One region of the Lysinibacillus sp. BS3 genome, then DNA from elsewhere that is predicted to be linked to it. Evidence: riboswitches for the same ligand, from Rfam matches in the RefSeq annotation. Region 1 holds a riboswitch; each other region holds the start of a gene.
The links. Region 1 has a riboswitch for lysine ahead of AAJG31_RS20055 (aspartate kinase). Riboswitches for the same ligand answer to the same signal wherever they lie in the genome.
Positions count from the first base shown of each region.

Region 2: it holds a riboswitch for lysine, as region 1 does, so the genes downstream of both, AAJG31_RS12140 (amino acid permease) here and AAJG31_RS20055 (aspartate kinase) in region 1, are expected to answer to the same signal.
Region 3: it holds a riboswitch for lysine, as region 1 does, so the genes downstream of both, AAJG31_RS02280 (transporter substrate-binding domain-containing protein) here and AAJG31_RS20055 (aspartate kinase) in region 1, are expected to answer to the same signal.

Region 1 covers NZ_CP154860.1:4,047,614-4,050,903, forward strand. The annotation lists gene uvrC (excinuclease ABC subunit UvrC) at 1-861, shown strand, start outside; lysine riboswitch at 969-1,146, shown strand; gene AAJG31_RS20055 (aspartate kinase) at 1,280-2,506, shown strand; gene AAJG31_RS20060 (YslB family protein) at 2,605-3,039, opposite strand.
Region 2 covers NZ_CP154860.1:2,468,237-2,471,526, forward strand. The annotation lists gene AAJG31_RS12135 (response regulator transcription factor) at 1-264, opposite strand, end outside; gene AAJG31_RS12140 (amino acid permease) at 414-1,877, opposite strand; lysine riboswitch at 1,960-2,136, opposite strand; gene AAJG31_RS12145 (MFS transporter) at 2,315-3,290, shown strand, end outside.
Region 3 covers NZ_CP154860.1:444,955-448,244, forward strand. The annotation lists gene AAJG31_RS02270 (amino acid ABC transporter ATP-binding protein) at 1-242, opposite strand, end outside; gene AAJG31_RS02275 (amino acid ABC transporter permease) at 255-980, opposite strand; gene AAJG31_RS02280 (transporter substrate-binding domain-containing protein) at 1,151-2,008, opposite strand; lysine riboswitch at 2,128-2,314, opposite strand; gene odhB (2-oxoglutarate dehydrogenase complex dihydrolipoyllysine-residue succinyltransferase) at 2,656-3,290, opposite strand, start outside.

The sequences.
Region 1 (3,290 bases):
GCCATTGATGCAGCTATCTTAACAGAATTATTAGAAATTAAAGTGCTCACACCGAAAAGAGGTCAAAAGAAGGAATTGGTTGAATTAGCTACCAAAAATGCTGAAATTGCTGTGGCAGCTAAATTCCAGCTAATAGAGCGTCAGGAAGAACGTACGATTGGTGCTTGTGAGGCACTTGGTGAAGCAATGGGTATTAGTTCACCTTTACGAATTGAAGCTTTTGATAATAGTCATATGCATGGAACGGATGCAGTGTCTGCTATGGTTGTTTTCATTGATGGGAAGCCTGCGAAAAAGGAGTACCGAAAATATAAAACGCGTACAGCAGCCAAGCATGATGATTACGGTGCAATGCAGGAGGTTATACGTCGTCGCTATATACGTGTTTTAAAGGAAGGACTACCATTACCAGATTTAGTCTTAATTGATGGTGGTAAGGGACAAATGGAAGTAGCCCGTGAAGTACTAGAAGATGAGCTTGGTCTTGTTATACCGATTGCTGGTTTAGCCAAGGATGATAAGCATAATACATCTCAGCTCTTGTTTGGTGATCCACCAGAAGTGATTAGCTTAAAACGTACAAGTGATGGCTTTTATTTATTACAACGAATTCAAGACGAAGTCCATCGCTTTGCTATTACCTTCTTGCGTCAACAGCATGAGAAGCATGCCATTCAATCTGTATTAGATCATATTGAAGGGGTAGGACCAAAACGAAAGCAACAGCTGCTTAAACATTTCGGTTCAGTCAAAAAAATTCGAGAGGCGAGCGAGCTAGCATTACAGGAGGCTGGGATGCCCGCTAATTTAGCAAGCCAAATTTTTAGCTATTTTCAGCAACAATCATTGTCAAAGGAATAGGCATGTGCTATGGTTATAAATAACATTGTTTTCAATGTTATGGAGAGCCAACTGCGTGACTAGTTTGTTTACGCTAAGGCTTAATGAATTGAATACATTCACTTTAAAGTGATGATAGAGGTGCAAGATTCAAGAGTAACACGATGGAGGATGGACAAGTCCAGAGATATTGTGTGAAAGGGGAGCTTGCCGAAGTACAGTATTGTTGTTCCATTGCTGTACTGGTTTTGCATTTAAGAAATGTAAGACTGTCGATTCTAAACGTTTCGGAGAGCTATCACACATGCGCAAGTTACGATTATTGTACATGTTATAGGCAGCTTTCACGTTATGTGGAGGCTGCCTTTTAGTTTTCTAGAAACGGTTTTACCCCCCATAATTTGGTGAAATACATGAACTGGAAGGGAGAACGAAAGAAATGGCTAAAATCGTGATGAAGTTTGGAGGAGCTGCATTAGCTTCTTCTGAACAAATCCAAGAGGCTGCTAGGAAAGCGATTGCTGAAAAGGACAAAGGATTGGATGTAGTAGTGGTCGTTGCAGCAATGGGACACACTGCGAAAGAGATGAAAATGATGGTACACCAACTAACTGACGATGTGTCGAAAAGAGAATTAGATGCAGTTTTGTCAACTGGCTCTCAATTATCTAGTGCTTTATTTGCCATCGCTTTGCAGGAAGCAGGCTATGAGGCTGTGTCTCTAACTGGATGGCAAGCTGGTATACATACGGATGGTATGTATCGACAGGCTCGTATCGACTATATAGATATTAGTCGTATGGAAGAACATTTTGCACAGGGACAAATTGTGGTTATTGCTGGAGAACAAGGGATTGACGAAGTGCACAATATCACCACGCTTGGGAAAGGTGGAGCTGAAACAACTGCTGTTGCACTTGCCATAGCGTTGGAAGCGGAGAGAGTAGATATGTATACAAATGTGGACGGTGTTTATACAGCAGATCCACGATATGTTCCCAATGCCCAAAAGCTTCAAGAAATTTCCTATGATGAAATGTTGGAATTATCGAATTTAGGGTCTCATATCATACATCCTCGTGCGGTGGAGTTAGCGAAGAAATTTCAAATGCCTGTTATTATACGTTCAAGTTTAATAGAATCAGTAGGCACTTTATTGAAGGAGGAAGTGGAAATGGAAAAAAATTTAGTCGTTCGTGGTGTTGCATTTGAATCAGATATTATTCGTTTAACAGTAGGGTATGATGCTTTTTCCAATGCTTCATTAGCAGATATATTTACGGTTCTTGCAGAGAACCGTATTAATGTAGATATTATTGTCCAAGCCATTATTGATGGGTTGAAGCCAACTGTATCGTTTTCCATTTTAAAAGAGGAATTTGCGGAAGCATTACGTGTTTTAGAGGATAGTAAATTATCACTTGGATTTAGTTTTGCTGACTTCGAAATTGGACTAGCAAAAGTTTCTATTATTGGTTCAGGCATGGCTTCTAATCCAGGCGTTGCTGCTCGTATGTTTGATCGGTTACGTCGTGAAAATATCCCTGTAAAAATGGTTAGTACTTCTGAAATAAAAGTGTCCGTTGTTGTACCACAGGATGATATGATCCAAGCAGCTAATGCTCTCCATGATGAGTTTAATTTAGAGCAAGCACTTTACATATAATAATAGAAGAAACAGCATTTTATGTAATTGACCGAAATAAAAGGAAGAAAAAAGAAGGATTGTCATCCCATTCTTTAATGGGAAACAATCCTTTTTAATTATTCTGAGGGAATGGTATTCATAATACGTTCTTTAACGTCCCATTTGACTGTAAACATGACGTATTGTTGCTTTTCCCGTTTTTCATTATAGCATTCTGTCAGATAGCCTTTAGCTAGTTGAATTTGCTCTGCTATAAATCCTGCTTCAAGTTTAAAGCTGCGCTGCTTTATTTGAAGAATTTCAGGGTCATTTGTCAACTGGAAAATACGTCCATCTTTTGATTCCTTTATGAGTTCTAATGTACCCCAGCAGGCATCTGCGAAAAATGCGATAAGTTCATCTTGACTTTTACATGGGAACTTGCGAGCAAGCTCTTTACCTGCCCAATAAAGGACGTCATCTTCATGTTTACCGAGTATAGAAGATAGAATATGATCACGAATGATCTCATAGCCAAATGATGAGATTGTAGGAGATGGAGTGTTTAACATTGTTATCCTTCTTTCTTAGAATTTTCTTAAAATTTAACGGTAATAAAGTAATGATAGATTTTTCGAGAAAAAACGACGCATCATGTACTAGATTAGTTCTTTAATAAGCTCTATGAAAAACTCCGAGTTGCCTTGACGCTCGTAGCTCTTGAGAGTACAATAAACATGTCATAATATTGTACCATGATGAAATACACAGTCAATGAAGTATCATTTACAAAATGATGACTTCTTTTGTTGTGCTATTTTAA
Region 2 (3,290 bases), 1.6 Mb from region 1:
TTTATCAACATCACTGTCTTTTGCAGACATAATAATGATAGGAAGTGCTGCCTGCTCTCTAATAATCTTTAATACTTCCAATCCATTTAATTTAGGTATCATAATATCTAAGATGACCAAATCAAAGATATTTTGCAAACAATTTTGTAATGCCTCTTCGCCATTAGTCGCTGTTGTGACCTGGAAACCTTCCATCGTTAAGTAATTATCAACCATTTCACGAATGGCTTCATCGTCTTCTACAAGTAAAATATGCTTTTGCACTATGATGCACCTCTCCTATCAAACCCAATTTCCATATGTATATTACATTACCATATTTATGATGTATCATTAGAGATTTGTTTATGAGTGTTGAAAAAAGAGCTGCTCCATAAACCATCACTCTTTGGTTTATAGAACAGCTCTATTATTTAATCTTCAACTTTTAAATCACAATCTTCAAGTGGAAGCATTTTTGTTTTGTGCTTTAATTTATAGCCAAACCATAATGCTAAAAATAATGGAATCCCAATATACGAAACAAGGATACCGTACCAATCAAACTTATCGCCTGTAAAGGCTGTGTAATTTTGTCCAATGACTACGATCATACAAACTGTAAAAGCAAATAATGGTCCAAAAGGATATAATTTGGCTTTATAAGGTAATAACTTTGGATCTAAGCCTTGTGCATCAAACGCTCGGCGGAAACGATAATGACTAAACGCAATACCTAGCCATGCAATAAAGCCAGACATTCCAGAAGCATTTAATAGCCAGATATAAACCACTCCATCGCCAAAGAAGGATGCCAAAAATGCTAAACAGCCTACAGCTAATGTTGCCATAAGTGCATAAATCGGAATACCTCTACGACTTAGCTTTGCAAAAAATTTAGGTGCATGTCCATCCACTGCTAATTGCCATAACATACGAGAAGATGCATATAGTCCTGAATTTCCTGCTGACAGCATAGCCGTTAAAATAATGGCATTCATTAATGAAGCAGCAAAGGCAATACCTAGGCGGTCAAACACTAGTGTAAACGGTGATACTGCGATATCTTCTGATAATAAACGTTCGTCTGTAAATGGAATTAACATCCCAATTGCACCAATCGCTAAAATATAAAACAAAAGAATACGCCAAAATACAGATTTAACAGCCTTCGGAATATTTTTACCAGGATCATCTGTTTCACCAGCTGTAATTCCTAATAATTCTGTCCCTTGGAATGAAAATCCTGCAGCTAGGAAAATACCAAATGTAGCAAGGAAGCCACCATGGAATGGCCCATCACTAACAAAGAAATTAGTGAAACCTACAGGAGCCTGCCCACCTAAAATACCAAAAATCATTAGTAAGCTAATGATAATAAAAACAATAACCGTTGCTACTTTAATCATGGCAAACCAATATTCACTTTCACCATAACTTTTTACGGATAGTAAATTAAACGTCAATACAACAGCAATAAATAATACTGTCCAAAGTGCTGATGAGCTATCTGGGAACCAATATTTCATAATTAATGACACAGCAGCAATTTCGGCAGCAATGGTGATTGCCCAGTTATACCAGTAGTTCCAGCCTAATGCAAAGCCCAAGGCAGGATCTACAAATTTGGTTGCATACGTACTAAATGAACCTGAGGATGGCATATAGGCAGCCATTTCCCCTAAGCTTGTCATTAAAAAATACACCATAATACCAATTAAAGCATAGGCAAGCAATGCTCCTCCAGGACCTGCCTGAGCAATTGCTCCTCCACTGGCTAAAAATAGTCCCGTACCAATTGTACCGCCTAAAGAAATCATTGTAATATGACGGCTTTTTAATTCTTTTTTCAGCTTCGGTGCTTTATGTCCGAGCTGATTTACTTTTATTTCACTCACGATATAGCTTCCTTCCTATTTATGAGGCAAAAAAATGCCATCACATATACACTGTGATGGCTACATTAATCCTCAGTTTTTCCTACATGATAGCTCAACACGTTGTGCAAACGTGACAGTTCTGTTCCTTTCGGAGACAGCCCCAGCATGAGGTTTTCAAGTCCCCTCACACTTCGGCAATATTTCCTTTCAACTAATTTCATCAATGCTTGTCATTTCAATTAGCATACTTATAAATATCGCGACCTCTACCTCAATACAAACATGAGGCATATAATTATTAAATTTATGATGTTTATTATACTAACATAAGACCATAGACATTTCAATACAACCATAAATGTTCTGTATTTTATGAATCTTCTACTATTTTTAATAGTGTGATAAAGTGTTATAGTAGTTCAATTAGAATGGTTATTATTAGGGGGGATTTTATTTTGACTACAAATGATCATTCCACTAGTTTTCCAAGTAAAAAAATTAGCTGGAAAGGAACAACCTTACTTTTAGTCTTTGGAGTTATCTTTATAGCCTCTACATTACGAATGCCACTAACTGTTGTTGGCCCAATTATATCCTTTATCCGTGAAGATCTTGGAATATCTAATGTATTGGCAGGCTTTCTAACAACGATACCATTGCTGGCTTTTGCTGTTATATCTCCATTTGCACCAGTTGTAGCACGCAAACTAGGGCTTGAGCTAACATTATTTTTATCAACTTTTCTCTTGGCCTTAGGAATTGTCCTTCGTTCACTTGGTACTACAGAATTACTTCTATTGGGTACTGTGTTAATTGGCGTAGCCATTTCTTTTGGAAATGTACTAATTCCAGGATTATTGAAATTAAAATTTCCCTATCATGTGGGTTTATTAATGGCCTTTTTCACCATGTCCATGAATTTTACTGCAGGCCTTGGTGCTGGTATTAGCTATCCGATAGCTAATTCATCGTTAGGCTGGCAAGGTGCACTTTCCATTGCACTCATACTCGTTCTAATTACAATCTTAATTTGGATACCTCAACTAAAATCAAATAAACCGGAACCAGTTACTACATCTAAGAAGACCAGTACACCTTTATGGAAATCACCTGTTACTTGGGCTGTCACAGGGGCAATGGGTTTACAATCTTTATTATTCTACACAACAGCAGCTTGGATACCTGAGATCTATATTGCTCAAGGTTTAGCCCCTGATAAAGCTGGCTGGATGTTTTCAATCATGCAATTCTCACAAGTACCAATGGCCTTAGCAGTGCCTATTATTGCCGGTAAAATGACTTCTCAACGCCCACTTGTATTGATGTTTACATCCTTCTATTTAGTAGGATTTGTTGGAGTTGTCATGGAATGGACAAGTCTTGGGGTACTGTGGATGGTTCTTCTAGGGTTAGCAGGTGGTTCTTCATTCG
Region 3 (3,290 bases), 1.1 Mb from region 1:
AAATGTGTGCGATATTCTTGAATATTGTGCTTTTCATCTAGGATGTCTTCCCCTTTATAAATAATTTGACCGCCACTTGGCGTTTCTAATAAATTTATGCAACGAAGCAATGTGGATTTACCAGAGCCAGAGGAGCCAATTAAACAAACTACCTCTCCTTTTTCCACTTGGAAATTCACATCTTTTAACACTTGGTTACGTCCAAATGATTTACTTAAATGCTCGATTTTAATGACTGCCATTTGTGCGTCCCCCTATACGGCTTCTTTTTGTTCTTTTTGATAGGCATCAGGACCATCTAGACGTTTTTCAACATACAGAAGGATGCGAGATGCGGTAAATGTCATGATGAAATAAAGAACACATGCAACGAAGAATGATTCGAAATAACGGAAGTTGTTACCCGAAATTGATTTTGTTTGGAAGAATAATTCCGTTACTCCAATGACATTTAATACGGCTGTATCTTTAATATTCATGATTAATTGGTTACCTGTCGCTGGTAAAACATTACGCGCTACTTGTGGTAAGACAACATGAAGCATAATTTGGAAGTGATTCATGCCAATTGCTGATGCTGCCTCGTATTGACCATTATCAATGGATACAATACCGCCACGAACAATTTCTGCCATATAGGCCCCTGTATTGAGGGAAACGACTAAAATACCTGCTGTAATAAAGTGCATATCGATACCGAATGCGATATCTAATCCGTAGTAGACAACCATAGCTTGTACAATCATTGGTGTACCACGGAAAAATTCAACATAGCATGTTAGTATAAAATTAATGAGCTTTAAGCTATAAAATTTCACACCTTTTTTACGAACTGGAATCGTATGCATAATTCCGATGAAAAATCCGATAAATGCACCAATAATTGTACTAATACTCGAAATCAGTAACGTATAATACGCACCTCGTAAAAACATTTGCCAGTTGTTTTCAATAATTGAAAGTATCCATTCAAGACTCATGATGTTCCTCCTAACAATGTCATCTTGCTCGCTTATTTCTTTTGTGTCCTAGCTCTTTCTACCATTCTATGATTTGTCACGCTAGGACATTATCATTATGTAGAGAGGTTCTCATTTTGATAATGATGAAATGATCATGCACGGACTAATTGCTAGTCCGTGCCATGTCATTATTGTGCTGCGGGTTGTTGAGAAATAGCTTCTTCCATAATCGCTTGACGATCATCTTCTGAAATGCCTTTTAGGATTTCATTGATTTTTTCACGATTTGCATCATCTTTACGTAAGCCTACAGCAATTGAAGTATTTGATAGGTCTGTATCAAAGCCTTCTTCAAATGCTACATATGTGAATTTATCGTTGGCAGCAGAAGCGGAAATGCCCTCTGGACGTTCAGCTACATAGCCATCAATTTTACCTGCTTCTAACGCCACACGCATTGCTGGGAAGCTCTCCATTGCTGTTTGCTTTTCTACGCCTTTAATTTGATCGATAACTGTGTAGTTTGATGTATTTAATTGTGATGTAATTTTAGCACCTGAGAAGTCTTGAATCGATTTTGCGCCTTCATATTTGCTACCTTTTTTAATAACCATAACAAAATCAGAAGTATAATAGTTTTCTGTAAAATCAATTGTTTTCTTACGTTCTTCTGTTGGTGACATACCTGCAATAATTGCATCAATTTTGTTTGATTGTAGCGCTGGAACTAAACCGTCCCACTCCATTTTAACAATGACTAACTCTTTGCCTAGACCTTCAGCGATTTTCTTTGCCATTTGTACATCATAGCCACCTGCATACTCTGCATTATCCGCAATTTTCACTGCACCATTTGCATCGTCTTGCTGTGTCCAGTTGAACGGTGGGTAGCCAGCCTCCATTCCAATTCGGAATTCACCGCCACCTTCTTCTTTGTCAGTTCCAGCATCACTTGAACCGCCCTCTTTTTTGTCACTTGTGCCACATGCAGCTAGCACAATTGCCGTCATGATAGAGATCATTACTAACAACCATTTTCTTTTCATGAAAAACTCCCCTTTTCTGTAAAAAAATAAGACAACTGTACTAAAAAAGACCTAAGTTTATTGAACTTAGGTCTTACCTTTTATGACAGTTGCCCAAATCCTCACTATAATTTCCATGTTTCCGAGATAGCACAACCTAGTAAATCTGGAAATCCATTTACTAGGACAGTCCTGCACTTATTCACTGCAGACCCAGTATAAAAGTACGAGCTCCTTTTATACTTCGGCGATATTTCCTTCTTCATTGCGTCTTCGCTTGCTTTTACTCAACAATGAACTAATAAATACCGCGCCTCTACCTCACTGGTAACAATTCGTGAGGTTTGTTTATTTAATTGATATTTAGATACTACTATAAAACTAATATGTTCGTCAAGACGATTTTAACATTTTTCTGACTAATGACAATATTAGGATATTGTGCGTTCTGCTTCCACTTTAAATCGTTGAACTTTTGTTGATATTTCTGAAAATTACAACAAATATTTATTATAGAGTATGTTCTACATATGAGAAAAGTTGCGTTTTTTTCTTTCTTTGCTCCTCTAAACGATGTAACATTCGTACTCTTTCAAGCATAGAATCGGTCAATACCTTTCGTCATACAAAAAAACCCTGCTGAACAGTGTTCGCAGGGTTTAATGGGATTATGAATTTAATAATAAATCTTCAGGATTTTCGATTAATTCTTTAACTGTTTTTAAGAATCCTACAGAATCTTTACCATCGATGATACGGTGATCGTATGAAAGTGCTACATACATCATTGGACGGATTTGAACTTCACCATTTACTGCAACTGGACGGTTTACAATTGAGTGCATACCTAAAATACCAGCTTGTGTACCGTTCATAATTGGTGTTGACATTAATGAACCGAATACACCACCATTTGTGATTGTGAATGATCCACCAGCCATGTCATTTAAGCCTAATTTTTTATCACGAGCTTTTGTCGCTAAGTTAGCAATATCTTTTTCGATTTCTGCAAAGTTTTTGCTATTAGCATCGCGTACAACTGGTACGACTAAACCTTCTTCAGTCGATACAGCAATACCGATATCAAAGAAGTTATTTAAATGAATCTCATCGCCAGAGATTTGAGCGTTTACGTATGGGTATTTTTTCAGTGCTGCAACAACAGCTTTAGTGAAGAATGACATGAAACCAAGTTTGATGTCGTTTGCTTTTACAAACTCTTCTTGTTTACGTTTACGAAGTGCCATGATGTTTGTCATGTCAATTTCGTTGAATGTTGTTAACATTGCTGTTGATTGTTTAA